DNA from 2 places in the Streptomyces sp. a15 genome. Region 1 is predicted to be linked to the other one. Evidence: riboswitches for the same ligand, from Rfam matches in the RefSeq annotation. Region 1 holds a riboswitch; the other holds the start of a gene.
What was found. A riboswitch is a leader RNA that binds a small molecule or an ion and turns the genes downstream of it on or off. The one in region 1 is predicted to bind glycine.
Positions count from the first base shown of each region.

Region 2: another riboswitch for glycine. It lies ahead of gcvP (aminomethyl-transferring glycine dehydrogenase); the one in region 1 lies ahead of gcvT (glycine cleavage system aminomethyltransferase GcvT).

Region 1 is NZ_JBWLKM010000077.1:8,139-23,185, reverse strand. It holds gene AC5P09_RS41700 (enhanced serine sensitivity protein SseB) at 1-54, opposite strand, end outside; gene AC5P09_RS41695 (AAA family ATPase) at 206-874, opposite strand; glycine riboswitch at 1,054-1,153, shown strand; glycine riboswitch at 1,154-1,267, shown strand; gene gcvT (glycine cleavage system aminomethyltransferase GcvT) at 1,305-2,438, shown strand; gene gcvH (glycine cleavage system protein GcvH) at 2,570-2,947, shown strand; gene glyA (serine hydroxymethyltransferase) at 2,963-4,225, shown strand; gene AC5P09_RS41675 (L-serine ammonia-lyase) at 4,304-5,671, shown strand; gene AC5P09_RS41670 (CHAT domain-containing protein) at 5,678-8,638, opposite strand; gene AC5P09_RS41665 (hypothetical protein) at 8,690-10,027, opposite strand; gene AC5P09_RS41660 (hypothetical protein) at 10,027-11,406, opposite strand; gene AC5P09_RS41655 (hypothetical protein) at 11,572-11,997, shown strand; gene AC5P09_RS41650 (hypothetical protein) at 11,994-12,269, shown strand; gene AC5P09_RS41645 (DUF3592 domain-containing protein) at 12,364-13,218, shown strand; gene AC5P09_RS41640 (glycoside hydrolase family 25 protein) at 13,328-13,885, shown strand; gene AC5P09_RS41635 (NADPH-dependent F420 reductase) at 13,918-14,598, opposite strand; gene AC5P09_RS41630 (zinc-dependent alcohol dehydrogenase family protein) at 14,709-15,047, opposite strand, start outside.
Region 2 is NZ_JBWLKM010000081.1:4,258-19,304, forward strand. It holds gene AC5P09_RS42370 (DUF881 domain-containing protein) at 1-153, shown strand, start outside; gene AC5P09_RS42375 (small basic family protein) at 150-482, shown strand; gene AC5P09_RS42380 (DUF881 domain-containing protein) at 488-1,321, shown strand; gene AC5P09_RS42385 (FHA domain-containing protein) at 1,383-2,288, shown strand; gene ftsR (transcriptional regulator FtsR) at 2,331-3,068, shown strand; gene AC5P09_RS42395 (bifunctional nuclease family protein) at 3,154-3,627, shown strand; gene AC5P09_RS42400 (MerR family transcriptional regulator) at 3,886-4,530, shown strand; partial or broken gene AC5P09_RS42405 (DNA polymerase IV) at 4,614-6,211, shown strand; gene AC5P09_RS42410 (PRC-barrel domain-containing protein) at 6,133-6,504, opposite strand; glycine riboswitch at 6,619-6,715, shown strand; gene gcvP (aminomethyl-transferring glycine dehydrogenase) at 6,900-9,785, shown strand; gene AC5P09_RS42420 (TOBE domain-containing protein) at 9,868-10,287, opposite strand; gene AC5P09_RS42425 (ABC transporter ATP-binding protein) at 10,381-11,472, opposite strand; gene modB (molybdate ABC transporter permease subunit) at 11,829-12,683, opposite strand; gene modA (molybdate ABC transporter substrate-binding protein) at 12,680-13,555, opposite strand; gene AC5P09_RS42440 (TOBE domain-containing protein) at 13,732-14,127, opposite strand; gene AC5P09_RS42445 (DUF1707 SHOCT-like domain-containing protein) at 14,230-14,835, shown strand; gene AC5P09_RS42450 (APC family permease) at 14,864-15,047, opposite strand, start outside.

The DNA of each region.
Region 1 (15,047 bases):
CGCCTGTGCCGGGAACTCCGAGAAGCCCGCTGGGAGATCCGCCGGGAAGTCCATCTGCTGTCTACCGCCTGCCGAGTACCGCTGCTGTGGCTGAAAAGGCTAACGGGTGCGGGCGGGCCGGGAGTCAGCCCGTCACAGCAATCCGGCCCCTGCACCCGTTCGGGCCGCGAAACCGACCCGCCTCAGCCCGTGAAGCCGATCCGCCTCAGCCCGTGAAGCCGATCCGCCTCAGGACGTTCGCCGCGTCCCGGTCGATCAGGACCGCCGAGCCGCAGCCCGGCGGCAGGTCGCCCTGCTCCACGGAGCTGATCAGGCGGGCGGCCGCGCCGCGGTGACGCAGGAACGCGTACCGCGAGACGCCGCGGCCGCGTTCGCGCTGGCCGGCCAGGGCCGTGTCGGGGGCGACGTCGAGCAGCATCAGGTGCAGGGTGCCGCCCCGGCGGCGGGCCTCGCGGGCCAGCCAGCCGCGCACCCAGGCCTGCGTACCGCAGTCGTGCACGACGACGCCCTCGCCGGAGCGCAGGGCGCGGCGCAGTCCGGCGTAGTGGGCGACGCGGACGAGCGGGCGGTAGACCGCGTACGGCAGGAAGCGGGACAGCCGGCCGTCCCAGCGGTCGCGGGTGTCCTGGGAGTCGATCCGCGTGCCCTTGACGGTGCGCCGCATCAGCGTGGACTTGCCGCTGCCGGGCAGGCCGGTGATCACGACGAGGTCGCGGGGCCCGAAGAGCAGTGCGTGCGGGCTGTGGCCCTCGCGCTCGCGCAGGTCGCGGAGGACGGGTGCCGGGCGCGCTCCACACGCGCCGCGGGCCGGGGCCGAGGGCTGCTCGGGCAGCGCTACGGCCGAGGTCGTGGCGTACGCAGTGGTCCTGTTCACCGTGATCGTCCTCCCCTGGGGTGGGTCACGAGTTTCCCTCCCCGTCGAGTGTAAAGAGAAGGTAATACGCGGTGTCTCGCGTTTTCATGCGCTTACTGCCACAGGCCGGTTACAGATGCGGCCTGCCACGCGCCGACGATGCGTGCAATGATGTGCGCGCCAACTGCATACCGGCCGCTTGAATCCGCGCGGGAGAGTCCCCAGCCGTACCTCGCTGGGGCGCCGAAGGAGCAAGTCCCTCCCTTGAATCTCTCAGGTCCCCGTTACCGCGCGGGCGAGGCACATCTGAAAAGCGGGCCGCTGCGACAGTGGCTCCACCCAAGGTGCAAGTCGTGACCACCGTTTCGCGGGGTCACGTCGAACCTCTCAGGTTCCGATGACAGATGGGGAGGAACGACCTCGCCGTCATGCCTTGGGAGACGACCGTCCGATGAGCAGCACCGCACCCCGTCACACCGCGCTCGATGCCCTGCATCGTTCGCTCGGCGCGACGATGACCGACTTCGCCGGCTGGGACATGCCCCTGCGCTACGGCTCCGAACGCGACGAGCACAACGCCGTACGCACCCGCGCCGGACTCTTCGACCTCTCGCACATGGGCGAGGTCACGGTGACCGGCCCGCAGGCCGCGCAGCTCCTGAACTACGCGCTGGTGGGCAACATCGCGTCCGTCGGTGTCGGCCGCGCCCGCTACACCATGATCTGCCGCGAAGACGGCGGCATTCTCGACGACCTGATCGTCTACCGGCTGGCCGACACCGAGGCCGGGTCTTCTCACTACATGGTCGTCGCCAACGCCTCCAACGCCCAGGTGGTGCTGGACGCGCTCGTGGAGCGTTCGTCCGGCTTCGACGCCGAGGTGCGCGACGACCGGGACGCGTACGCGCTGATCGCCGTGCAGGGTCCCCAGTCGCCGGGGGTGCTGAAGTCCCTCACCGACGCCGACCTGGACGGACTGAAGTACTACGCCGGCCTGCCCGGCACCGTCGCCGGCGTCCCGGCGCTGATCGCCCGCACCGGCTACACCGGCGAGGACGGCTTCGAGCTGTTCGTGGCGCCTTCCGACGCGGAGCAGCTGTGGCAGGCCCTGACCGAGGCGGGCAAGGGCGTCGGCCTGGTCCCCTGCGGGCTGTCGTGCCGCGACACGCTCCGCCTGGAGGCGGGCATGCCGCTGTACGGCCACGAGCTGTCGACGTCGTTGACCCCCTTCGACGCCGGCCTCGGGCGCGTCGTGAAGTTCGAGAAGGAGGGCGACTTCGTGGGGCGCGAGGCGCTCACCGAGGCCGCCGCCCGCGCGGAGACCAACCCCCCGCGCGTCCTCGTCGGCCTGGTCGCCGAGGGGCGTCGGGTCCCGCGCGCCGGGTACGCGGTCGTCGCCGGCGGCGAGGTGATCGGCGAGGTCACCTCCGGCGCGCCCTCCCCCACGCTGGGCAAGCCGATCGCGATGGCGTACGTCGACGCCGCGCACGCGGCTCCGGGCACGCCGGGTGTCGGGGTGGACATCCGGGGCAGCCACGAGCCGTACGAGGTCGTGGCGCTGCCGTTCTACAAGCGCCAGAAGTAGAGACTCAAACGCCAGAAGTACAGACTTGAGCGGTCCGTGCGCGTGACCCTGCGCACATTTCCGCTGCTCACGTGCGTTTCCAGCAGTCCCCCATTCACCAGCACTCCCCCGCGTACAGGAGAATTCAGGCCATGAGCAACCCCCAGCAGCTGCGTTACAGCAAGGAGCACGAGTGGCTGTCGGCCGCCGCGGACGGCGTCTCGACGGTCGGCATCACGGAGCACGCGGCCAACGCGCTCGGCGATGTCGTGTTCGTCCAGCTTCCGGAGGTCGGTGCCACGGTGACCGCGGGCGAGACCTGCGGCGAGCTGGAGTCGACCAAGTCGGTCAGCGACCTGTACGCCCCGGTGTCCGGTGAGGTCACCGAGGTCAACGAGGACGTGGTGAACGACCCGTCGCTGGTGAACTCCGCGCCCTTCGAGGGCGGCTGGCTGTTCAAGGTACGTGTCACGGACGAGCCGGCCGACCTGCTCTCCGCCGACGAGTACACCGCCTTTTCCGCCGGCTGAGGAGTCGTACACCCGATGTCCGTTCTGAACACGCCCCTGCACGAGCTCGACCCGGAGATCGCCGCCGCGGTCGACGCCGAGGTGAGCCGCCAGCAGTCCACCCTCGAGATGATCGCCTCCGAGAACTTCGCGCCGGTCGCGGTCATGGAGGCGCAGGGTTCGGTCCTCACCAACAAGTACGCGGAGGGCTACCCCGGCCGCCGCTACTACGGCGGCTGCGAGCACGTCGACGTCGCCGAGCAGATCGCGATCGACCGGGTCAAGGAGCTGTTCGGCGCCGAGTACGCCAACGTGCAGCCCCACTCCGGCGCCTCCGCCAACCAGGCCGCGCTGTTCGCGCTGGCCCAGCCCGGCGACACCATCCTCGGCCTGGACCTCGCCCACGGCGGCCATCTGACCCACGGGATGCGGCTGAACTTCTCCGGCAAGCAGTTCAACGTGGTCGCGTACCACGTCGACGACGCCGGCCTGGTCGACATGGCCGAGGTCGAGCAGCTCGCCAAGGAGCACCGGCCGAAGGTGATCATCGCGGGCTGGTCGGCGTACCCGCGGCAGCTGGACTTCGCCGAGTTCCGCCGGATCGCCGACGAGGTCGAGGCGTACCTGTGGGTCGACATGGCGCACTTCGCGGGTCTGGTCGCGGCGGGTCTGCACCCGAACCCGGTCGAGTACGCCGATGTCGTCACCTCCACCACCCACAAGACGCTGGGCGGCCCGCGCGGCGGCATCATCCTCGCCAGGAAGGACTTCGCGAAGAAGCTCAACTCGTCCGTCTTCCCGGGCTTCCAGGGCGGCCCCCTGGAGCACGTGATCGCGGCCAAGGCGGTGTCCTTCAAGGTCGCGGCGAGCGAGGACTTCAAGGAGCGCCAGCGCCGTACGGTCGAGGGCGCGCGGATCCTCGCCGAGCGGCTGACGGCGCCGGACGCCCGCGAGGCCGGCGTCAACGTCCTGTCCGGCGGCACCGACGTGCACCTGATCCTGGTCGACCTGCGCGAGTCCGAGCTGGACGGGCAGCAGGCCGAGGACCGCCTCCACGAGGTCGGCATCACGGTCAACCGCAACGCCGTCCCGAACGACCCGCGTCCGCCGATGGTCACCTCGGGCCTGCGGATCGGTACGCCCGCCCTCGCCACCCGCGGCTTCACGGCCGAGGACTTCGCGGAGGTCGCGGATGTCATCGCCGAGGCGCTCAAGCCGTCCTACGACGTCGAAGCCCTCAAGACCCGGGTGAAGGCCCTTGCCGACAAGCACCCGCTGTACCCCGGTCTGAACAAGTAGTTCCTTTTTGTGGCGTGCCCCGCACACTCGACAGTGCGGGGCGCCCGCCCCCTGCACCACCCGTATTGAGGAGTACCCGTGGCCATCTCGGTCTTCGACCTGTTCTCGATCGGCATCGGCCCGTCCAGCTCCCACACGGTCGGCCCGATGCGCGCGGCCCGCATGTTCGCCCGCCGCCTGCGCAACGAGGCCCTGCTGGAGTCGGTCGCGTCCATACGGACCGAGCTCTACGGCTCCCTCGGCGCGACCGGCCACGGGCACGGCACCCCCAAGGCGGTGCTGCTCGGCCTGGAGGGCGACTCGCCGCGCACGGTGGACGTGGAGAAGGCCGACCAACGGGTGGAGGACATCAAGGCGGCGAGGCTGCTGCGGCTCCTCGGCGAGCACGAGATCGCCTTCGACTTCGACAAGGACCTCGTCCTCCACCGCCGTAAAACCCTGCCCTACCACGCGAATGGCATGACCCTGTGGGCGTACGACGCCTCCGGGGCGGAGCTGCTCACCAAGACGTACTACTCGGTGGGCGGCGGCTTCGTCGTCGACGAGGACGCGATGGGCGCGGACCGCATCAAACTCGACGACACGGTCCTCAAGTACCCCTTCCGCACCGGCGACGAACTGCTGCGCCTGACGCAGGAGACCGGCCTGTCGATCTCCGCGCTGATGCTGGAGAACGAGCGGGCCTGGCGCACGGAGGAGGAGATCCGCGCGGGTCTCCTGGAGATCTGGCGGGTGATGCAGGCGTGCGTCTCGCGCGGCATGGCCCGCGAGGGCATCCTGCCGGGCGGGCTGAAGGTCCGCCGCAGGGCGGCCATGTCGGCCCGTCAACTCCGGGCGGAGGGCGACCCGTTGGCGCACGCGATGGAGTGGATCACGCTCTACGCGATGGCGGTGAACGAGGAGAACGCGGCGGGCGGGCGCGTGGTGACCGCGCCGACGAACGGAGCGGCGGGCATCATCCCCGCGGTGCTCCACTACTACATCAACTTCGTGCCGGGTGCGGACGAGGAGGGTGTGGTCCGCTTCATGCTCGCCGCCGGCGCGATCGGCATGCTCTTCAAGGAGAACGCCTCCATCTCCGGCGCCGAGGTCGGCTGCCAGGGCGAGGTCGGCTCGGCCTGCTCGATGGCGGCGGGCGCCCTCGCCGAAGTACTCGGCGGCTCCCCTGAACAGGTCGAGAACGCCGCCGAGATCGGCATGGAACACAACCTCGGCCTCACCTGCGACCCGGTCGGCGGCCTGGTCCAGATCCCGTGCATCGAGCGCAACGGCATGGCCGCGGTGAAGGCGGTCACGGCGGCACGGATGGCGATGCGCGGGGACGGCACGCACAAGGTGTCCCTGGACAAGGTCATCAAGACGATGAAGGAGACCGGGGCGGACATGTCGGTGAAGTACAAGGAGACGGCGCGGGGCGGGCTGGCGGTCAACATCATCGAGTGCTGAGGCCGGTCAGACGACGATGCAGGTCATGGCCGCCCACAGCAGGGGCGAGTGCTCGATGCGGCCGCCGGCTCGCCAGTGGTCGAGTTGCTCGCGCTGCCAGCGGCCGAGCCGGTGCACGGGGTCGCGGTGTTCGTGGGCGGTGTCGACGGCGACGATCGCCTCCGACAGCGGGCGTACGGACTCGGGCAGACCTGCGAGCCCGTGGAAGGCGAAGCTGGTCGGCAGCACCCAGCGGGTGGCGGTGACCAGCTCGGCACCGTTGTGGATCATCGCCGTCGCCAGACCGAACGACTCGGCGAACCGCAGATCGCCGCCGCTCTCGCAGCCGATCAGTGCGACCCGCGGCGGCGCGGGCCAGATCCGCGCACCCGGCTCGCCGTCCGCGCGCAGGGGAAGCGTGCCCAGCAGGAGGTCCTTGGCCGACAGCGGCCGATGGGTGCGGACCGCCTCGGCCAGGCCGACGGTCCCCGGTCCGCAGCACAGATGGAGCGTGCCGTCCTCGCTCTGCCCGCCCTCGACCGGCGCGCTGCTCACGTGGCCGACGTACATCAGCCTGCGTGCCCCCTGGCGGAGCACGCCGCTCAGCCAGTCCCGGTCCAGGTCAGTGCGGCGGAAGGCCTCCGCCGGGGTGGCGACGGACGGCACGACGGCACCCGCGTCGAGACGCCTCCGGACGAACGACAACAGCTCCGGGTCCGAGCCGGGCGGTCCCAGGACCGAGCCGAGCGGGGAGTCGGCCCGGAATCCGGGCACCCGGGGGTCGAGGGCGAGAACGACCGCGCCGGCGTCGGCGTTCGCCGCGGTGTCCGCGTCCGGCGTCGGACGTACCGCGCGGTCCTGCCGTCGCAACCACGCCGGCGCCGTGGTCACGACGTCCGCCAGTTCTATGAGCCGTACGTCGGTCGCGTCGTCGACGGCAAGCAGTTCCCAGGGGACCTGGGCGACCCGGGGAGACGGCTGGATCCGCACCAGCGGGCGGCCCGCGCGCGCCGCCACCTGACGTATCTGCGCCGTCAGCCCCTCCGGCCACAGCGCCTCGGCCAGCGTCCGCGCGAGCCGCTGCTCGGCCCGGTGATCCGCCAACGCGCCCGAGTCGAACGCACGCCGCATCCCCTCCGCTCCGCCGCCCGCCCCCGGCAGCGCCGCGGCCAGCTCGCGCACCGCCCGGTCGACTTCGTCACCGGGCCCCTGACCGGTGCCGAACCCGTGGGCCCCGCCGGCCCAGGTCCAGGTCATGAACAGGTCTCCGGCGTCGGCCAGCCGGATCTGGACCACCGGGCGGTCCGTCAGGTCGTCGGTGATCCAGAACGGCGTCTCCTCCTCGTTCACGATCCGTCGGTGATAGCGGAACTCGGCCGCCGCGATGTACTCCTGGAGCGCGACGCGGCCGGATTCCGGCGACATCCGCACCTTCGGCGGCGGCGCGACGCGCAGACCGGCGGAGGCGGCGGCCTCCGCCGCCGCACCGCCGAGCGCCATCCGGCCGTCGACGTGCCCGTACGCCTTCATGGCCGCAGTCGGGAAGACCGCCCCGGCGTCTTCGGCGGACTCCGAGGGCCCTGAGGGCGGGGCAGGCGGCGTCGACGGCGTACGGTCCAGTGCCAAGGAGGCGCCCGCGCAGCGGTGTTCCACCAGTTCGAAGAGCAGTCCCTGGTCCTGTCGGCGTACCGCGAGACGGAAGACCAACCGCATGGCGTCGTCCGCCAGTTGCAGCCACTGACTGCGCGCGTGGGCCGTGACGAAGTCGTAGCGCGCCGCCTCCAGAGCCAGTGCGGCGGGCAGGGCGAGGGAGAGCGCGGTACCGATGGACTCCGTCTCGTGGGCGCCGTGGTCCGTCAGGTTCAGGTTGTCCTCAAGGGTTCTCGCGAGCATGAGGTCGACCTGTGCGCACCGCTCGTACACCTCCCGCGCCTGGTACACGTCGCGGGCTTCCTGGGCCAGCCGCTTCATCTGCGGGATGTCGCCCCGGTCGTACGCGTGTTGGGCGCCCAGCAGCATCGTGTCGGCAGCGGCGATCGAGGCGCCGAGCCGTTCGAACCGGGCCAGGCTCGCCTCCGTCAGGTCGCCCGCGCGGGCGCTGTCGCCCCGCTGACCGGCGAGAAAGCCACGGGCCTGTTCACAGACCGCCAGATCACCGAACTGCCGCTGCCGCTCGAAGATCTCGGACGCCTCGGCGTACCACCGCTCCGCGAGGTCGAGGTCGCCCCGGTGCATCGCGGCGTAGGCCCGGTGCGCGAGCAGCGCCTGCTGCTCGACGGTGTCCCCCGTCGCCCGGAAGCCTTCCTCCGCGCGGACGAACCAGTCCTCGGCCGGGTCGAACCGCCCGGTCGAGGCGCAGATCAGGCCGAGGGCCGTCAGCAGCCGCGGCACGGTCTGCGCCGCGGTCTCCGGCACGGTGGACAGCAGCGCCGAGGCCAGCTCCTCGGCCACTCCCCACTCGCCCCGCTCCATCAGCAGGTGCACCCGGTTCAGGCCGAGTTCGGCGGCGCGCAGCCCTTCGGGGTCGTGGAACTCGGGCAGCACGGCAGCCGCCTCGTCGAGACTTGCCAGCGCCTCGTCCAGGTCCCCGGTCCTGCGCAGCAGGTCGGCCCTCGCGAGCAGTGTCTTCAGCAGGACCTCCAGCCACAGCTGACGCCCGTTCGGCCCCATCGGCACCGATGCGATGCCGTCCAGCAGCACGCGGGCCCGCTCGACGGCATCCGCCGCCCCGGCCAGGTCTGTGGCGGTGAGCCGGACACTCGCGAGGTCCGACAGCAGGTGCGCCCGCAGGAACCGTACGTCGGGCGAGTCGTCGAAGGACCCGGCCACGGTGAGCAGCTCCTCGTAGACGGCGCACGCGGCGGCGAGATCAGCGGTCAGCTGATGTTCCTCGGCCAGGGCGAAACCGCTGTCGAAGGGCTCTCCGTACAGCCGCACGACCGAGTCGTCCACCTCGTCGTTCACCGAGTCGTTCACCGAGCCGTCCATCCCGTGGTCCACCGCGTCGACCATCCCGTCGTCCTCCGCGTCCGCCGTCCGTCAGTAGTCCTCACCGGTGGCAGCCGCGGCGATCTCCGCCAGGAACAGCCCCCAGGGAGCGTCGTGCGGCGGCGCGTCGTGGGCCAGGGCCTGTGCCGCGGTTGTCAGCCGCCGCCGGACCAGAGCGCGGATCGCGTCGCGGTCGGCGCGGCCTTCGACGTCGCCGGAGGCGTCGGGGCCCTCGGCTTCGCCGGACGTACCGGAACCGAGGCCCGGGTCGAAGCCGGGCAGCAGCACTCCGACCTCGATCCGCGGCGGCATCGCCGCGGCCGGCAGGTCCAGGTCCGCCCGGCCGGTCCACACGTCGTCCCGCCTGACTAGCGGCACCCGGTTCCGGCGGCCGCCGTTCACCCGGACCTCCGCGACGAGGGGCGTCCCGACGGCGGGTGCCGCGATGTGCGCGACGACGTCGACCTCGATCTGCCGTCGCGCACCGAGAGCGCGAGCGGTCCAGGACACCGCGGTCTCGGAGGCGTCGACGAAGCCTGGCGGGTAGCGGCGCCAGTCGTTGGTCCCCGAGCCCCGGGCGATCACCCGGCCGCCCGCGACGAGCGGATCTCCCGCCGCGAGGGCGTAGCCGTCGTGCCGTGCGAACAGCACGCCGGGGTCGACCGGCGTACCGGCCGGACGTCGCTGGTCCAGGGACGACCCAAGGTGCCGCAGAGCCTGCCCGTCCAGGCCGGCACTGTCCGCCGCGTCGTCGATCAACCGCAGTACGCTCTCCAGGTGCCGTGCCGTGTCCGTCGGCCGCGGTGCCGCGCGCCACCACTGGATCAGCGGGTCGAGGGCGGCCTGGTGATCCTCGATCAGTTCGGCCACGCAGTCGTCGGGCTGGTCACCGAAGTCGTCGAACAACTGCTGGCACCCGTGGGTGAGCGCGGCCAACTCCAGGCCGAGTACGTCCGGTTCGAGCGCCGGAATCCCGTCCAGGTACGACGCCGGCCACCACCGGGCCGTCCAGTGTCCGAAGCCGAGCCGGGCGGCGCTGCCCGCGAGCGCCGTCAGGTCCGCCGTCACCCGTACGCCGGCCTGCTCCCCTGCCGCGCAGGCGTCCACGGCGGCGGCGGTCCGCTCACCGTAGACCGCCCACAGCCACTGCTGCGCCCGCCCCACGTCATGCACCTGAGCCACCGGCGGCCCCGGATCCCCGAGGACGGGCCAGGCCAGCACCGCTCCCGCGACGTCGAGAACGGCCCGCGCGAAGTCGGGGGCCACGACGCCCTCGCCACTGCCGTCCTGGGCCCGGTCATCAGCCCGGCTGAAGCCCGGGTCGGCGGCGACCCGGATCGTGCCGTCCTCGGCCCGCGCCACCCGGACCTCCATGGGGGCCCCGGCCATCAGGCGCTCCTCGGGGCGGCGGCCCGCTCGGCCGTTTCCGCCCGGGTCACCGACAGTGTGCGCAGTGCCGACCGGACCCTGGCCCGGTGGTCCATCATCACCGAGCGGGCGACCCCGTCGAGGACCGCCCAGGCCGAGGCGACGTCCCCCAGCGGTGCGTCGCGGACGTCCCGCCCGTGCAGCCGCACCCACAGCCGCCGCATGTAGGCGGCCCAGGGGGTACGGAGGTCCTGAGCGAGGGCGTTCAGCACGCCGCCGTCCGGGTCGGGGCGAGGAGAGACGGTCATCCTGCGGGCCCGAAGGACCGAAGCCTCCCGTCGCCAGCGGCTGTTGACGGCCCGGTGTGCCGCGGTCCGCCCCGGCGCGGTCTCTCCGGTGCCCAGCGGGTCCAGGCCGGCCGCGAGGCGGCCGCCGAGCACCACGGCGACGCGCAGGCTCTCGTCGTACAGGCCGAGCGGTGCGCAACTGCGGCCGGCCTCCCGCCCGACGAGCTCCGGCACCGTCGGCAACTCCTCCCGCCGGGCCGACGACTGCAGCACGACGAAGAGCCGTTCGAAGAGCGTGCGGTCCAGCGGCGCGGGAAGCGTGGCCGTCGAGGCGCTCCGGCCGACCTCCGGACGCGGTGGCACCTGCCGCTCGGTCAGCCCCAGATGCGCCGGCAGATCGTCGCGGCCCCAGACACCGCCCGCGTGCGCCCACAGGGCCCGGCCGAGCAGGCCTCCGTGTCCCGCCTCGACCATGGACACGTACTCCGGTGAGTCGCTCGCCCCACCCGTCCCGCAGGCTTCCAGAACCTCGGCCGCCAGGGCGACTGCGGCAGCCGTGTCGGCGGCCGGGGCCGGCTGACGGCTGTCCCACGCGGTGGCCAGCTCCTCGTCGAGCCGGGCGCGCCGGACGGCGTCCGCCAGGTGGTCCTTCAGGACTTCCACCGTGCGCCCGCCGACCGCGTCCGCCACGTCCTCGACCACGGCCCTGGCCAACGCGTCCGCACCGGCCGAGGGCGCGCCGTGCTCGGTGGCCAGCTCGAAGCACCTCTGGAAATACAGATCCTGGGGGTTGCCCGCCACGACGCCCAGCGCCCGCCGGGCCCTCTTGAGCAGAGTGAACCACTGTGCCGTCGCCTCAAGACGCGTACCGGACTCCCGGATCAGCGCGTCGAGGCGTGCGGCCTGCGCCGGTCCGAGGAAGTCCACGGCGAGTTCGGGGTGCAGCGCCGGCCTGACGATCAGGGGCAGCACGATCAGCTTGACCGTCCGGGTCAACGGCGCGCCACCGGGACCGCTCAGCGATTCCAGCCCCGCGCCGAGGCCACGCCAGGCCCTGTCGATGACCATGGCGCGCGGTCGGCGCTCGCCGGTCGGCTGGCTCGGAGGCGGCATGTCAGGAGCGTACGTCGTCCGGAGACGGGCGGGCGAACCTGGGATCGGTAGGCAACCGCGGCCGCCTAGCGTCCACTCCGTCAGGCAGGGCCGACGGCGCGGAGGGACCCCATGAGCAGGACGGTCGTCCGAACCGCACCGCACGTCACCACGAAGGAGAACCTCATGGGAATCTTCAGGAAGCGTCGCGAGAGCCGCGAGGAGCGGGCCACCGAGATCGCCGGCAAGGTGGCCAGTGGCAAGGGTTTCTACGGTCGCGCCACGCGCGCGTTCCTCGGCGACGAGGACTTCGCCAAGGTGCAGCAGCCGATCGGCGCGTACAACTCCGGCCTCGACGTCCGGCAGTTGCTCACCATGGGGGCGCCGACCATACCTGCCGCCGTCGTGTCGATCAGCGACACCGGCAAACTGGTCAACTTCGACCCGGTCGTCGACCTGGTTCTCCAGCCGTCCGGGGCCGCCGACCGGATCACGCTCCAGACCATCGTCTCGAAGCTGCGGATTCCCCGCGCCGGCGACCAGGTACTGCTGGTCGCCGACCCTGCCCGGCCGGGCGGCTACCTGTACGCCGGGGACGGTGTGACGCCGTGACGGCAGCGCCGTACGAAGTGCTGGTGACCGATGCCGTCCTGCTCTCCTTCGACGGCCGGGTGCTGGAGGTGTTCGGCTTCTCCGACACCCACCGCATCCACATCCGGCAGGAGCCCCGGCTGGAGTTCGGCAAGGGCCGGAACCCCAGGATGGCGATCGTCACCGGACGGGGCGTGCGCCACTCGTTCCCCTACGACCCGCATCGGCTGGACGGCCTGCGCGCCCTGGCGGACCGGCTGGCGCAGAGCCTGCCCGAGAGGCCGGAGCCCTGAGACGGCCGACAGCGAGCACGGCCGGCGCGCCTGGCGCGGGCGCGCGACCGAAGCGACCCGCGGGCTGCCTTCCGCGGAGAAGGGTAAGGGCTCGATGAGCGGTCACGAGGTGCTGGGGCTGTGGTGGGTGGTGCCCGCGGGGCTGGCGCTGTTCGGCTACGGGCTCTCGCTCGCCGGGCTGACCCGCGCCCAGCGAGCGGTATGGGTGAAGGCACGGATCGTAGAGGTGGGGCAGCCGGCGCACGGCGCCTCCAAGTGGCCCGGCATACCGGTGACGATCGCGTTCCAGGACCCGGCCACCGGGCGGGAGTTCGTCCTGCCGAACACCGGCAAGCACGGCGAGGCGGTCGAGGAAGCCTGGGTGGGCCGGGAGTTCGAGGTGCGCTACCCGCCCGGGCAGCCGCACCGGTTCCGCATCGTGCTGGACACGGTGGGCGAAAAAAGCGGACGCGGCGGACCCCACTGCGCGGTCGTCCTGCTCCTCATCGGACTGGTGATCCATGCGACCGTCATCTGGGGCTACCAGTACGCACTGCTCGGCTTCGGGGCCCTGCTCACCGCCTTCGCCGCGGCCAGTCCGGACATCCGCCTGGCGCGTACCCGCGACGGCCTGCTGGCCTCGGCCGTCGCCGTCCCGGCGCGTGTCGTGGCCGTCACGAAGGACGTCTACACCGACGGAGAAGGCGACGAGATCGTCAACCACGCCCCCGTTGTCACGTTCACCACCCGAGAGGGCATCCCCGTCACCGTCCTGTCCCGGGACGGCATCCCCTCCCCGGGCCTCTCCCTCGGCCGCGACCTCACCATCCACTACGCTCCCTCCGACCCGACCGTCTACACCCCCGACCTCGCGGCGGACCGCCGGGACAACAAGAGGTCCGTCGGCCTGATCATCATCCTGCTGATCACCGGACTGGCGGCGGTCGTGACCGGCGCGGCCATGCTGTGACACGACCGCAGGTCGGCGTTTCCGTGCCAGGCGCGGATCTCCCGTGTCAAGGTGGAACAGCAGTCACCAACCAACTCCTGTTCCCCCACAGGCAGTTCAGGGAGTCCCCATGCTGCGCGGCATAGACGTGAGCGCCTACCAGTCCTCCTCCTACAGCACGGACGGCCTCTCCTTCGTCTTCATCAAGGCGACCGAGGGCCGTTCGTACGTCAACTCGAAACTCGCCGCCCAGACGAAGCGGGCCCGCGACGCCGGCCTGGTCGTCGGCTTCTACCACTTCCTCTGGCCGGGCAACCTCACAGCCCAGGCCGAGTACTTCGTCAAGCACGCTCCCGAGAAGGCAGGCGACATCCTCGCGGTCGACTGGGAAACGACCGGGGACGGGACGCACGCGAGCAATGCAGAGAAGGATCGGTTCATACGGAAGGTGAAGGAGCTACGGCCGAATAATCAGGTCGTTCTCTACACGAACAGGAACTACTGGCTCACTGTCGACACCACGTCCTATGCGGGTGACGGCCTCTGGATCGCCGACTACGTGACGGCGGGAAAGCCCCGCATCAAGGCGAAGTGGCGCTTTCACCAATACACCGACGACCCGCTGGACAAGAACGTGGCGGACTTCGCGAGCAAGGCGGCGCTGCGCGAGTGGGCCGAGGGCGCCTGACGGCCGGCGCCTGCTACTCGGGGTCGCGTGACCTATCCGCGGAGCTCCGGCTTGCGCTCCGGGCTCGCCTCGGCCAGGGCCTTCGTGACGCCGTCGATGCCGGCCCGCAGCCCGTACACCGGGGTGTCCGGCTGCTGGCGCCAGGAGTCGTCGAGGCCGCCCGCGTCGACCGTGTCGAAGCCGAGTTCGTCGATGAGGGCCCGCACCTTGCGCTTCGCCGCCTCGTCGTCGCCCGCGACCGGCAGTGCCAGGCGGTCGGGGGCGCCGGCCGGGCGCGGGCGGTCCAGGATGTCCTGGGCGTAGGTGCCGTTGAAGGCCTTGATCACGGGGTGGCCGAGCTGCCGCTGAGTCCAGCGGCTCTCCGTGAGGCCCTCGTCGTCGATCTCCGCGATCTTGCCGTCGCGGTGGGGATAGTAGTTGCCGGTGTCGACCACCGCGACGCCGTCCGCCGCCTCGTCGAGCAGGCCGGCGGGCAGGTCCGGTACCGCCTTCACGGGGATCGCGACGATGACGATCTCGGCGCCGCGGGCCGCCGCCTCCACCGGTACGGGGGTCGCGCCCGTCTCCTCGGCGAGTGCGGTGAGGGTGTGCGGGCCGCGGGAGTTGGCCACGAAGACGTCGTGGCCGAGGGCGGTGAGCCGCTGGGTGAGGTTGCCGCCGATGTTGCCCGCGCCGATGACGCCGATCTTCATGCCGTGCCTCGCCTTTCGCAGGTGTGCCGCGGAGCCTTCGGCTCCGTTTATCCGGTTCTCACGGACACCAACCTCCGGGAAGGGCGAGCTGTTCCACACCGCGCCGAACGGGTGGCGGGCGGCGGGTGGCCTCAGACCCGTACGACGATCTTGCCCGTGTGCCGGTTCGACTCCATCAGCCGGTGGGCGTCCTGGATCCGGTCGAGGCCGTCGAAGACCTCGGCCACGACCGGGCGGAAGCCGCCGTCGGCCAGTCCGGCGTTGAGGAACGCGGTGGAGCGGCGGCGGCCGCCCGGGGTGGCGGTGAGGGTCATGTTCGCGTACGTGTGGAGGGTGAACGGCCAGTTCCAGGGGATCTCGGCGGGGCGGCGGTCCAGCCAGCCGTAGACCAGCACGGATCCGCCCTCGGCGAGTGCGTCGGCGAGCGGGCGGAAGGCTGGGCCGCCGATCGCGTCGAAGATCACCTGGGC
Region 2 (15,047 bases), on a different contig from region 1:
CAGGACAGCGCCGACGGGCTGTACCTGCACGCCCTGCAGGAGAACTACGGCATCCGGACCGCCATTTCCGCGGAGGACGACCTCCGGCTGCCCGCCGCACCGAGTGTGATCGTACGTACAGCACAGCCGAGAACTGAGAAGGGCACATCGTGATCGCCGTACTGGGCCTCGTCGTGGGAGTCGTGGCCGGCCTGTTGGTCCGGCCCGAGGTTCCGGCGGTCGTCGAGCCTTACCTGCCGATCGCCGTGGTGGCGGCACTAGACGCCGTCTTCGGAGGACTGCGGGCCATGCTCGACGGCATCTTCGACGACAAGGTCTTCGTCGTGTCGTTCCTGTCGAACGTGGTCGTGGCAGCGCTGATCGTGTTCCTGGGCGACAAGTTGGGCGTCGGTGCCCAGCTGTCCACCGGAGTCGTCGTCGTGCTCGGGATCCGGATCTTCTCCAACGCCGCGGCGATCCGCCGACACGTGTTCCGGGCGTGAGGCAGATGAGCAACCAGGACGGGACACCCGAGAACAGGCTGCGCAAGGAGCTGCCGGAGGAAGTGACCGCCGAGGCCTCCGGGCCGGCAGCGGACGCCTCTCCCGAGTCGCCGCAGTTGAGCGGTCGTCAGCGGCTGGTGAACGGGTTGTGGCCGCCGCGTGTCAGCCGGGCCCAACTCATCGTCGCGGTGCTGTTGTTCGGCCTGGGCTTCGGTCTGGCCGTGCAGGTGGCGTCGAACAGCGACAGTGACAGCGCCCTGCGGGGCGCGCGTCAGGAAGATCTTGTGCGCATCCTCGATGAACTGGATGACCGTACTCAGCGTCTTGAAGACGAGAAGCAGGGCCTCGAGAAGCAGCGGGACGAGTTGGAGAACAGCTCGGACCAGGCCGAGGAGGCCCGCAAGCAGACGGTCGAGAAGGAGAAGCAGCTCGGCATCCTGGCGGGCACGGTGGCCGCGCAGGGGCCCGGCATCACGATGACGATCGACGACATGAAGGGGGCGGTCGAGGCGGACATGCTGCTCGACACGATCCAGGAGCTGCGCGCGGCCGGTGCGGAGGCGATCCAGGTGAACGGCGTGCGGGTCGTCGCGGGAACCTATCTGACGGACTCCGACAAGAGCGTGAGCGTCGACGGGAACAAGATCAACGCGCCCTATCGTTTCAAGGTCATCGGCAAGCCGCAGGACCTCGAACCGGCGCTCAACATCCCCGGAGGCGTGGTGCAGACTCTTGAGAAGGAGCAGGCCACCGTGACCGTCGAGCGGTCGGACAAGATCGTCGTGGACGCCTTGCGAGCAGCGAAGCGGCCTGACTACGCTCGGTCGTCCTCCCAGTGAACCGGGGGTGCATGGCAGACGTCCGGCGAGGGCATGAGGTTGCGGGGGGTCGGCGCACCGAATGGGTGGTGCGTGGTGGAAACTGTCTGGTGGATACGGACGTTGTGAGGATGTCCGGGTCGACCGGTGTGTTCAATCAGGGTTCGTCCTGCCCCACGGGCGGGTCTGTTTCGGTCAAGGGGAATCGCCCGTGAAGTTGTTTGCGAAGTTGTTCGGCAAGAGCGCGCGAGAGGGCAGTGCCAATGCGACTGCCCGCCATCGCGCACAGCCTGACGCAGAAGGCCAGCGCCCGCTGTTCCGGGATCAGGTCGATGGTCCGGGCGATGACATTTCCGGTGGTCAGGGCGCGCCGTCGGTTGACCCTGCCCAGGCCGGCGGCATAGGTTTCGGACAACCGCCAACCTCAAGTGCGGGTGGAGGGTTTTCCCCTATGTCGGCCCTGGTGTGTACGAGGTGCGGTAACCGCAACGCGGAGAACAGCCGCTTCTGTTCCAACTGCGGTGCTCCGCTGCGGGCCGGGGCAACGCCCGAGCGTCCGTCCGAGACGACGTCCACGATCTCCATTTCCGGGCTCGAGGCCTACGACGCCGAGGTCACGGGCCAGACGCAGATGCCCATGCTCTCCCCGGAGGCACAGGCGGCCGTCGACGCGCTGCCGCTGGGATCGGCGCTCCTGGTGGTGCGCCGCGGTCCGAACTCGGGCAGCCGCTTCCTGCTGGACGGCGACCTGACCACGGCCGGGCGTCACCCGCAGAGCGACATCTTCCTGGACGACGTGACGGTCTCCCGTCGGCACGTGGAGTTCCGCCGCGGTCAGGACGGCTCGTTCACGGTGGCCGACGTGGGCAGTCTGAACGGCACGTACGTCAACCGCGAGCGGATCGACCAGGTCGCTCTGTCGAACGGCGACGAGGTGCAGATCGGCAAGTACCGGCTGGTCTTCTACGCGAGCCAGCGGGGCTACTGACCCGCCCCCGGACACCGTCCGGGGGGACCCCCAGGAAGGTCCATGCTTCAAACACCGAGCGGCGGTGCCGGGCACGGTACCGCCGCCACGGACAGTGGACTGATGAGCATCGGCACGGTGCTGAACGTGCTGCGCGACGAGTTCCCCGAAGTCACGATCTCCAAGATCCGTTTCCTGGAGTCGGAGGGGCTCATCGAGCCGCAGCGGACCCCGTCGGGGTATCGCAAGTTCAGCGCCGACGACGTCGAGCGCCTCGGCCATGTCCTGAGGATGCAGCGGGACCACTATCTGCCGCTCAAAGTGATCCGTGAGCACCTGGACGCCATGGAGCGCGGTGAGGCGCTACCCCTGCCGACGGTAGGGCGTCAGCGGGACGGCGAGGGTGTTGCGGAGGTCACCGAGGGGCCGACGGCGGCCAGGATCGGGCGGGACGAGCTGATGGCCGCCGCCGAGATCGGTGAGCAGGAACTTCAGGAGTGGGAGTCGTACGGGCTCATCACTCCACTGCCCGACGGGGCGTACGACGCGGAGGCGGCCACCGTGGCCTCGCTGATCGCCGAGCTGGGGCGGTTCGGCATCGAGCCGCGGCATCTGCGGGTGATGAAGGCGGCGGCCGACCGTGAGGCCGGGCTGGTGGACCAGGTGGTGGCCCCGTTGAAGCGGCATCGCAACCCGCAGACCAGGGCACACGCCGAGGCCCGTACGAAGGAACTGGCCGGGCTCACGGTGAAGCTGCACGCGGCGCTCGTACAGACCGCGCTGGGTGTGCGGCTGCCGTGATACGGGCGGGTTCGCACCGACCGGATCGGCCACCCGTTCCCTGCCCGACTACCCAAACGTCCCGGGCACGGCCTAGGGTTGCTGTGTGAACGAGCTCGATGTCGTAGGTGTCCGGGTCGAAATGCCCTCCAACCAACCGATCGTGCTCCTGCGTGAAGTGGGAGGCGACCGCTACCTCCCCATCTGGATCGGGCCTGGGGAGGCTACGGCGATCGCCTTCGCGCAGCAGGGCATGGCCCCCGCCCGACCGCTGACCCACGACCTGTTCAAGGACGTGCTGGAGGCCGTCGGCCAGGAGCTCACCGAAGTGCGCATCACGGACCTGCGTGAAGGCGTCTTCTACGCGGAGCTCGTCTTCGCCAGCGGGGTCGAGGTCAGTGCCCGCCCGTCCGACGCCATAGCGCTTGCCCTGCGCACCGGAACGCCGATCTACGGCAGTGACGGCGTGCTCGACGACGCGGGTATCGCGATCCCGGACGAGCAGGAGGACGAGGTGGAGAAGTTCCGCGAGTTCCTCGACCAGATCTCGCCCGAGGACTTCGGTACCAGCAGCCAGTGAGGCAGGCGCGGCTCGGCGGCGAACGGTCCTGCCGGGCTCGTCCACGTCCGTTGACGCCGCAAATGCCGGCATTTGCCGGCGGCGCGTGAGAGAGTCCTGCGAGCCGCCCCGAGCGCATTCGGCTAGCCTTTCCCCGCGGTTGGGTGCGGGAAACCACTCGAAGGGTGATTATCACCCGGCGTGCCGAGTGTGGCGATCGTTGACGCGCCCCTGGTGACTGCCTACCGTCGAGAAGGCAGGTCAAGGACGGAGGTCGGCGTGAGAAGCAGCGGCGACGGTACGGCTGGGGGTGCCCCCGGACGCAGTCTCGGGGCGAGCGGTCCGTACCCGCTTCACAGCAACGCGGCCGATCACGCTCCGCAGCGACCGGCGGCCGTGCCGAGCAGCGGAGGGGCGACGTCCATGGCGTCCGAGCAGATCGGCTACCGCGGTCCGACGGCCTGTGCGGCCGCCGGAATCACTTACCGGCAACTGGACTACTGGGCCCGTACCGGCCTCGTCGAGCCGAGCGTGCGGCCCGCCCACGGGTCGGGGACGCAGCGTCTCTACAGCTTCCGGGACGTCGTCGTACTGAAGATCGTCAAGCGCTTTCTGGACACCGGTGTGTCACTACAGAACATCCGCGCCGCCGTTCAGCATCTCAGGGAACGCGGTTTCTGCGACCTGGAGCGGATGACGCTGATGAGTGACGGTGCCACGGTGTACGAGTGCACCTCGCCGGACGAGGTCCATGCGCTGCTCCAGGGCGGTCAGGGCATCTTCGGGATCGCCGTGGGTGTGGTGTGGCGGGACGTGGAAAGCGCGCTCTCCCAGCTGCACGGGGAGCGGATCGACACCGGGGAGACCCTCGTCGGTCACAACCCCGCGGACGAGCTGGCGCGGCGGCGCAACCGGGCGGTCTGACCGGGCGGTCCGACCGGGCGGTCCGACAGTTGGACCGCTCTTCGGGGACGGCATTGTCAGTGGCGTAGGGCAGCATCGGAGATGTGAGAAGCGCGCCCACGATCCTGCATCTCGACATGGATGCCTTCTTCGCCTCGGCGGAGCAGGCATCCAAGCCGAGCCTGCGCGGGAAGGCGGTCATCGTGGGTGGGCTCGGGCCGCGCGGAGTGGTCGCCACCTGCTCGTACGAGGCGCGTGTGTTCGGGGTGCACTCGGCGATGCCCATGGCCCAGGCGCGTCGGCTCGCTCCCAACGCGGCGTATCTCGTGCCGCGCTTCGCGTTCTACCGGGCGATCAGCGAGCAGGCGATGGGGCTTCTGAGGGAGCTGTCGCCGTTGGTGGAGCCGTTGAGCCTGGATGAGGCGTTCGTGGACCTGGAGGCCGGCGGAGCGGCCTGGGACGACGCGTCGGCGCGGCTGGCCGGGGCCAAGCTGCGCGCCGACATACGGGCCGTCACCGGACTCACGGGATCGGTGGGCCTGGCGGCCTCCAAGATGCTCGCCAAGATCGCCTCCGAGCAGGCCAAGCCTGACGGGCTGGTGGTCATCGAGCCGGGAACCGAGCGAGCCCTGCTCGGGCCGATGCCGGTGCGGACCCTGCCCGGGGTGGGGCCGGCGACGGGCGACCATCTGCGGCGGGTCGGGATCCACACGGTCGAGGAGATTGCCGAGGCGGGCGAGGACGAACTCGTACGGCTGCTGGGCAAGGCGCACGGACACGCCTTGTACGCCATGGCGCTGGCGCACGACGAGCGGCCAGTGGTGGCCGAGCGGGAGACGAAGTCGGTGTCGGTGGAGGACACGTACGACATCGACATCCACGACCGGGTCCGGGTGGGGATGGAGGTGCAGCGGCTGGCCGACCGGTGTGTGCGGCGGCTGCGGAGCGCCGGGTTGTCCGGGCGGACCATCGTGCTGAAGGTGCGGAGGTACGACTTCTCCACGCTGACCCGGTCCGAGACCTTGCGGGGGCCCACGGACGATCCGGCGGTGGTGCGGGAGGCTGCCGCGCGGCTGCTGGATTCCGTGGACACGACGGGGGGTGTGCGGCTGCTGGGGGTGGGGGTGAGCGGGCTGGCCGACTACACGCAGGAGGATCTGTTCGCGCAGGCGGCGGGCGAGCAGGAGGACTCCGGAGTGGCGGAGGATGCCGATGACGTTCCTGCGGAGGCGCCGGTGGTGCCGGTCGAGCGGCGGTGGGCCTCGGGGCTCGATGTCACGCATGCCGAGTTCGGGCACGGATGGGTGCAGGGGAGTGGGGTCGGGCGGGTGACTGTGCGGTTCGAGACGCCGGATTCGGAGCCGGGGCGGGTGCGGACGTTTCGGGTTGATGATCCGGAGTTGGAGCCGACGGAGCCGTTGCCGTTGGTGCGCGGGCCTTTTGCGGAGGCTTGAGGGTGCGGGTGCGGGTGCGGGTGCCGGTGCGGTTTTGGGTGCGGGTGCGTTGGGGGCACCCGGCCTTCGGCCGGGTTTGTGTTCCCACCCGCACCACCCGTGTGGGATTCGTTGTCGGGTGCGGGTGGCCCCTGTGGGGGCTGGGCGCCGTCGGCGGGTGCGGGGGTGGTCAGGTTTCGTCTGTGCCTGCCAGCTTGCCGAAGTTGTGGTCCGGGAAGGGGGGAGGGGCGGCCACGTCGAGGCCGTAGTGGTGGTAGAGCTGCAGTTCCTGCTCGGGCGAGAGGTGGCGGCCCACGCCGAAGTCGGGGGCGTCCTTGATCAGGGCGCGGTCGAAGGGGACGTGGAGGGTGCCTTCGATCAGTTCGCTGGGTTCCAGGGGGACGAAGGCGTCTCGGGAGAAGAGTCCGGTGCGTATCGCGGCCCACTCCGGTGCGCCGGTCGCGTCGTCGAGGTAGACCTCGTCGATCGTGCCGAGCTTGGTGCCGTTGCGGTCGAACGCCTTGCGGCCGATCAGGTTGCGCGGATCGATGTCGGTCTGCACGGGCCCTCCACTTGCTCGCAACTCATCCGTAAGCACTACAAAAGAGCAGATTGAGGAACGTGGCCACTCGAAGACGCGGGCGTTGACCCCGCTGGTAGTCTGGCAAGCGGCTGCTGACCCCGCGCGGGAGAGTCCTCCGGACACCATCCGGAGGCGCCGAAGGAGCAAATCCTCCCCGGAATCTCTCAGGCCCACGTACCGCACGGACGAGGTCACTCTGGAAAGCAGAGCGGGTGCCGACGGCGTCGACGGCTTCCGCTCTCACCGACGGTGAAAGCCGGCTGCCCGCGGGCGGCCGGTGAAGCTCTCAGGTTGAGATGACAGAGGGGGAGGCCGTCCGGGTACCCGCGCCGTGGTGACCCTCGAAGGTCGTGTCAGACCAGGAGGCCTCCGTAATGACCGCCCATCGCATTCCGCTCTCCGAGCTCGAGCAGGGAATCCCCTTCGAGCAGCGCCACATCGGGCCCGACCAGGAAGCGCGGGCCAAGATGCTCGCGCAGGTCGGATACGGCTCGCTCGACGAGCTCACCGCTGCCGCGGTCCCGGATGTGATCAAGAACGCCGACGCGCTGGAGCTGCCGGGCGCGCGCACCGAGGCCGAGGTGCTGGCCGAGCTGCGGTCGCAGGCCGACCGGAACCAGGTTCTCGACTCCATGATCGGGCTCGGGTACTACGGGACGTTCACGCCGCCCGTCATCCTGCGCAATGTGATGGAGAATCCGGCCTGGTACACGGCCTACACGCCGTACCAGCCCGAGATCTCCCAGGGGCGGCTCGAAGCCCTGCTGAACTTCCAGACGATGGTCGCCGACCTCACCGGGCTGCCGACCTCAGGTGCCTCGCTGCTCGACGAGGGCACCGCGGCCGCCGAGGCTCTGGCGCTGTGCCGGCGTATGGGCAAGAACAAGAAGGGTCTCTTCCTGGTCGACGCGGACACACTGCCGCAGACCATCGCCGTGATCCAGACCCGTGCCGAGCCGACCGGCGTGGAGGTCGTCGTCGCCGACCTCAGCGACGGCATTCCGGCCGAGATCGCCGGGCGTGAGATCAACGGCGTGCTGCTCCAGTACCCGGGCGCCTCCGGTGCCGTACGCGACATCAAGCCGGTCATCGAGCAGGCGCACGAGCTCGGCGCGCTCGTGACCGTCGCCGCTGATCTGCTCGCGCTCACGCTGCTGAAGTCCCCGGGTGAACTCGGTGCGGACATCGCGGTCGGTACGACGCAGCGCTTCGGTGTGCCGATGGGCTTCGGCGGGCCGCACGCCGGATACATGGCGGTGCGCGAGAAGTTCGCGCGCAGCCTGCCCGGGCGGCTCGTGGGTGTGTCCGTGGACGCCGACGGGAACAAGGCGTACCGGCTCGCCCTGCAGACGCGTGAGCAGCACATCCGCCGGGAGAAGGCGACCAGCAACATCTGCACCGCGCAGGTGCTGCTCGCCGTGATGGCCGGCATGTACGCCGTCTACCACGGGCCCGAGGGCCTGAAGACCATCGCGCGGCGCACCCACCGGTACGCCACGGTCCTCGCCGCCGGGCTGACGGCCGGCGGAGTCGAGGTCGTGCACGGTTCCTACTTCGACACGCTGACCGTCCGGGTGCCCGCACAGGCCGCTCAGATCGTCGCCGCGGCACGCGAGAACGGCGTCAACCTGCGGCTCGTGGACGCCGACCACGTGTCCATGGCCTGCGACGAGACCACGCTGCGGGCCCAACTGGGCGCCGTATGGAACGCGTTCGGGGTCGAGGGTGACATCGAGGCGCTCGACGCCGTGGCCGAGGAGACGCTTCCGGGCGCGCTGCTGCGGTCCGACGACTACCTGACGCACCCCGTGTTCCACCAGCACCGCTCCGAGACCGCGATGCTGCGCTACCTGCGTCGGCTCGCCGACCGCGACTACGCGCTCGACCGCGGGATGATCCCGCTGGGCTCCTGCACCATGAAGCTCAACGCGACCGTCGAGATGGAGCCGGTCACCTGGCCCGAGTTCGGGCAGCTGCACCCCTTCGCGCCCGCCGAGCAGGCGCAGGGCTATCTCACGCTCATCCGTGAGCTGGAGGATCGACTCGCCGAGGTCACCGGCTACGACAACGTGTCGCTGCAGCCCAACGCCGGGTCGCAGGGCGAGCTGGCCGGACTGCTCGCCGTACGCGGGTATCACCGGGCCAACGGTGACGAGCAGCGGACCGTGTGCCTGATTCCGTCGTCGGCGCACGGCACCAACGCCGCCAGTGCCGTCATGGCCGGGATGAAGGTCGTCGTCGTGAAGACCGCCGGGGACGGCGAGATCGACATCGAGGACCTGCGAGCGAAGATCGAGCAGCACCGGGACGAGCTGTCGGTGCTGATGATCACGTACCCGTCGACGCACGGGGTGTTCGAGGAGCATGTCGCCGACATCTGCGCGCAGGTGCACGAGGCGGGCGGGCAGGTGTACGTCGACGGCGCCAACCTCAACGCGCTGGTGGGGCTGGCCAAGCCGGGGCACTTCGGCGGGGACGTCTCCCACCTGAACCTGCACAAGACCTTCTGCATCCCGCACGGCGGCGGCGGTCCGGGTGTCGGCCCGGTGGGTGTGCGTGCGCACCTGGCGCCGTATCTGCCGAACCACCCGCTGCAGCCCGCGGCCGGTCCGGAAACGGGTGTCGGGCCGATCTCGGCCGCCCCCTGGGGCTCCGCGGGGATCCTGCCGATCTCGTGGGCGTACGTCCGGCTCATGGGCGGTGAGGGCCTCAAGCGGGCCACGCAGGTGGCGGTGCTCTCCGCGAACTACATCGCCAAGCGGCTGGAGCCGCACTACCCGGTGCTCTACACCGGTCCCGGCGGGCTGGTCGCGCACGAGTGCATCATCGACCTGCGGTCGCTGACCAAGGCGACCGGCGTGAGCGTCGACGACGTCGCGAAGCGGCTCATCGACTACGGGTTCCACGCGCCGACGATGTCCTTCCCGGTGGCCGGCACGCTGATGATCGAGCCGACCGAGTCCGAGGACCTGACCGAGCTCGACCGGTTCTGCGAGACGATGATCGCCATTCGTGCGGAGATCGAGAAGGTCGGAAAGGGCGAGTGGTCCGCGGACGACAACCCGCTGCGGAACGCGCCGCACACCGCCGGTGCGCTGGGCGGGGAGTGGGAGCACGCCTACACGCGCGAGGATGCCGTCTTCCCGGCCGGGGTGTCGGTCGCGGACAAGTACTGGCCGCCGGTGCGCCGTATCGACCAGGCCTTCGGTGACCGGAACCTCGTGTGCTCCTGCCCGCCGCTGGATGCGTACGAGGACTGACGGGCAGTACACATTCACACGTAGTACGTGATGAGGGCTCCGTCCGGCTGTTCGTCGGGCGGGGCCCTTGTACGTCATGTCGTCATGGCGTCGCGAGGGAGACCTCGGTCGACTTGATCAGGGCGACGACCGAAGCGCCGGGGGCCAGGGCGAGGTCCGTGACGGGGTCCCTGGTGATCACGGCGGTCAGGTCGCCGCCCTCGACGGCGACCTTGACGGAGGCCATCGCGCCGCCGGTCGCGATGTCCCGGACGGTACCCGGGAGCTGGTTGCGGATGGACACGCCGTCGACCCGGGCGGTGGCGAGGGACACCTCCGTCGACTTCACCAGGGCGCGTACGGCGGAACCCGTGGCGAGGCCGAGTTCCTCGGTGGCTTCCAGGGTGATCGCCGCGGTGAGGTCGCTGCCGCCGGTGAGGCGGATCCTGACCGTGGCCATGACTTCGCCGGGGGAGACGGAGGTGACGGTGCCGGGGAGCTGGTTGCGGATGCTCAGGCTCATGGAGAAGGCCTCGCTGGGGGTGGGGGAGTGTCTGTGGGTGGGGAGTGTGGGGCTGGGGAAGTCGGGGGTCCCCACCGTAGTCGGCTGTGGGGATTATGCCGGGTATGCGTGTGTCTGGGTTGCCTTGACCGTTGCCCAGACCGGTGCGCCGGGGTGCAGGTCGAGTTCGGCCGCGGCGACCGTCGTGAGGTCGGCCGCCAGGGGGAGTTCGCCGGCGAGGTCGGCGCGGATCTGGTCGCCGTGGGTCTCCAGGCCGGCCACTTCGCAGCGCCAGAGGTTGCGGGCGCTGGAGCCGGTGGGGCGGTCGCGGTAGAGGGTCACGGCGCCCGGGGGAAACGCGACGAAGACCGGTCCCGCGAGGTCCTCCGTGGTGGTGATGGCGGGGCCGGCGTCGAGACGGACCGTGTGGCCCTCGGCTTGGCCCTTGTAGAGGTTCAGGCCGACGAGTTGCGCGATGTAGTCCGTACGGGGGTGGCGGGCGATGTCGGCCGGTGTGCCCTCCTGGACCACCTGGCCGTGCTCGACGACCACCAGCCGGTCGGCCAGCACCATGGCGTCCAGCGGGTCGTGCGTGACCAGGACGGCGACGGCCTCGAACTCGGCCAGGTGGCGGCGGAGTTGGGCGCGTACCTCCAGGCGGGTGCGGGCGTCCAGGGCTGCCAGGGGTTCGTCCAGGAGGAGCAGGCGGGGGCGGGTGGCCAGGGCGCGGGCCAGGGCGACGCGCTGGGCCTGGCCGCCGGAGAGACGGCGGGGCTTGGCGCCGGCGTGGTCGGCGAGGCCCATGCGGTCCAGCCATTCGGCGGCCTGCGTGCGGGCCCCGGTCTTGGTCGCGCCCTGGCAGCGCGGGCCGAAGGCCACGTTGTCGAGGGCGGACAGGTGGGGGAAGAGCAGATAGTCCTGGAAGACGACGCCTACGGGGCGGGATTCGGGGGGCGTCCGGTCCAACTCGGTGCCGTCCAGGCGCAGGTGGCCGTCGGTGAGTGGGGTGAGGCCGGCGAGTGCGCGCAGGGCGGTGGTCTTGCCGGCGCCGTTCGGGCCGAGGAGGGCGAGGACGTCGCCGGGGGCGGCGGTGAGGGTGATGTCGAGGCGGAAGGTGTCGTGGTCGACGACGAGGTGGGCGTCGAGGCCTTCACCGCGGGTGTGTTCGGCGGTGGCGTCGGGTGGGGTGTCGTCGAGGTCGGTCATGGGGTGTGTGTCCTGTAGGGGGGGGTTGGCTGTGGCGGCTGGGGGGTGTTGTAGTGCGGGGCAGCGGCGGCCGGGGGTTTGGAGCGCGGGGCAGTGGGGGCTGGGGGCTGGGTCGGGGAAGGGTCTCGTATGTTCGTTGTGTGAACGGCGTTGGTGCTGGGCGGGGGTGGGTCGCGCTGCCCGGCGCTGACGGGGTGCCGCCTGCGCCCACCCGTGCCGCTCCAGCGGCACGACTGCCCGCAGCTTGACGGGGTGGGTGGGTGTGGTGCGGCTGTGCGCGGGTTGGCGGGGTTGGTGGTGGGTGTGGGACGAGTGCTCGCGGCTTGGCGGGGTGGGTGGGGGCGTGTGGACGGGGGTCATGATGTTGTCATCCAGCGGTCTCGGAGGCCTGCCAGGACCGCGATCGACACTGCCAGGAGGACCAGGCTGAGGGCGATCGCGGCTGCCGGGTCGTTCTGGAGGGCCAGGTACACCGCGAGCGGCATGGTCTGGGTTCGGCCGGGGAAGTTGCCCGCGAAGGTGATCGTCGCTCCGAACTCGCCCAGGGCTCGGGCCCAGGCCAGGACGGAGCCCGCGGCGATGCCGGGCATGATCAGTGGCAGCGTGACTCGGCGGAACGCGGTGAAGCGGGAGGCGCCGAGGGTGGTGGCCGCTTCCTCGTAGCGCGGGTCGGCGGCGCGCAGGGTGCCCTCGACGCTGATGACGAGGAACGGCATCGCCACGAAGGTCTCCGCCAGGATCACGCCGGCCGTGGTGAAGGGGAGGGTGATCCCGAACCAGGAGTCCAGCCACTGCCCGACCACTCCGTTGCGGCCGAGGGCGAGGAGCAGTGCCACGCCGCCGACCACCGGGGGCAGGACGAGGGGCAGGGTCACCAGGGCGCGGACCAGGCCGCGGCCGGGGAAGTCGGCGCGGGCCAGCAGCCAGGCCAGCGGGACGCCGATGACCAGGCTCAGCGCGGTCGCCGCGGTGGCGCACACCAGGGACAGGCGGAGGGCCTCCCAGACCTGGGCGCTGGTCAACTGCTCGGGGAGGCTGCGCCATGGAGCTCGTACGAGCAGGGCGAGCAGGGGGAGGAGCAGGAATGCCAGGCCTGCCAGGGCGGGGAGGAGGAGGGGCAGGGGCACGCCTCGGCCGGAGCCGATCCGAGTACGCTGACGCCGCCGACCACTGTCCAGGGTGACGGCCTCGGCTTTGTCGGGTCCTGTCATGGCTTGAGGAATCCGGCCTCGGTCAGGACCTTCTGGCCCTGCGCGGACTGAACCAGCTCGATGAAGGCCTTGGCCGCGCCGGGGTTGGGGGCGTTCTTGAGGAGGGCGATCGGGTAGTCGTTGATGGCCTTTGCCGACTCGGGGAAGTCCACGCCCTCCACCTTGTCACCCGCCGCCTTCACATCGGTCTTGTAGACGACGGCGGCGTCTGCCTCCTTCAACTCGACCTTCGTCAGGGCGCTCTTGACGTCCTGCTCGTAGGAGACGGGGGTGAGCTGGAGATTGCTGGCTTGAAGGGCCTTCTCGGCGGCCGAGCCGCACGGCACCGTCCTGTCGCACAGGACCACCTTCAGGCCGGACCTGGTGAGGTCCTTGAGCGTGGAGACCTTGTCGGGGTTGCCCGGCAGCGTGGCGATCTCCAGCTGGTTGCGGACGAAGGCGGCGGGGGTGCCGACCGCGTCCTTCTCGTCCGTCACGAGCGCCATGGTCGTGGGGCTCGCGGCGGCGAAGACGTCGGCCGGGGCGCCGCCCGTGATGCTCGCGGCGAGGCTGTCGCTGCCGGCGAAGCTGAAGGTGACCTTTGTGCCCGCGTGCTGCTTCTCGAACTCCTTGCCCAGGGTCGTGAAGCTCTCCTGGAGGGAGGCCGCGGCGAAGACGGTCACGGTGCCGGAGAGGTTCGCCGAGGAGCCGGACTTGTCGGCGTCGGAACCCGTGTCGGAGGACGAGCACCCGCTCAGCACCAGCAGCGCGGCGGCTCCCGCGCCGAGCGCCCGCAGGGGCAGGAGCGCCCGCAGGGACAGGAGGGTTCGTCGGGTCCGGAGGCTCCGGCCGGTCCAGCGGGTCCGTCGGATCCGGCGCACGGAACGGGTCATCTCGCGTCCACTCCCTGGGTCTGCCTGGCGAAGAGCCCGACGGACGGACCCTTCCGGTGCGCCGATCATACTTCCGCATGTGCGAGGCATAAGTCAGCTGGCGCATCGCATGAGCAGGGCGGATCGCGTACAGGGTGCGCATGTGCGTTCTACGGAAGTCGTGGCGATGAGTGTCGTCAGACCCGGTCGATATGTACGTTCGTCGACTTCACGCGGGCCGTCGCCTCCATGCCGACCTCCAGGCCGAGTTCCTCGACGGCTTCGCGGGTCAGCAGGGAGACGAGTCGGTGCGGGCCGGCCTGGATCTCGACCTGGGCGGCGACATCGCCGAGCTTGATCGCGGTGACGATGCCGGGGAAGGCGTTGCGGGCCGAGGTGTACGGCGTGTCCTCGTCGGTGCTGCCGGCTTTGGCCAGCTCCACCGAGAACGCGGCCAGGTCCCGGCCGTCGACGAGCCGCCGCCCGCTGTCGTCGCGGTGGGTCGCCACCCGGCCCGCGTCCGCCCAGCGGCGCGCGGTGTCGGGGCTCACGCCGAGCAGCCTTGCTGCCTGGCCGATTGTGTAGGACTGCATGCGGGTCACGATAGGCCGCGAACAGGCAGCCACGGATGCGGGGTTGGCCCGGAGGTGTAACGCGATATAGCGTTAGTTGTCGCCGTGGATCGGAGTGAGGGTATGTCGAACGAGCTCACGCGTACCGGTGCGTCGTCGCCCGAGCTGAGGGCCTCGCACGCGGACCGGGACCGGGTGGTGGACGTCCTGCGTATCGCCGCGGGGGACGGCAGGCTGACCGCCGACGAGCTCGACGAGCGCCTGGAGGCCGCCCTGACAGCGCGCACGATGGGCGAGCTGGCCGTTCTGACGACGGACCTGCCGACGGCCCTCGACGGGAGTGCGGTCGGCGGGCCCGGGGGCGAGGCCAAAGAGGTCGTCCGGATCGAGCAGAAGGGCGCCTCCGCGCGACGTGACGGGGCCTGGGCGGTGCCGCGGCGGATGGAGATCCACTCCGAGTGGGGCGAGGTGACGCTCGACTTCGCCGAGGCCGTGATCACGTACGACAGCCTGCGCATCGACCTCGACATGCGGGGCGGCGCCCTGCGGATCCTGACTCGGCCGGGCGTCGTGGTGGACACCGACTCCCTGGTGACGCACTACGCCCAGGTCAAGAAGCGGCGGGCGGCCGAGTCGGACGCCGCGGTGGTGCTGCGCTTGGAAGTGGCCGGCGAGCTGAGCTTCGGGCAGGTCGTGGTGCGTCCGCCGCGGCGCCTGTTCGGCAGGTAGCCGCGTCCGGAAGCGGCCGCGTCGGAGCTCAGCCGGTGTGGACGCGCGGCCGGCGGGGCCGGTCCGGTTCCGCCTCGCGCAGGACCTCCCGGGTCACCGGCGCGACCTCGCCCTGGCCGAAGAGGAGGAAGCGCAGGAAGTTGGCGAAGGGGCTGCCCTCGGTCCACTCGAAGTAGATGTGCGGGGTGCAGCCGGTCGAGTCGCGGACGTGG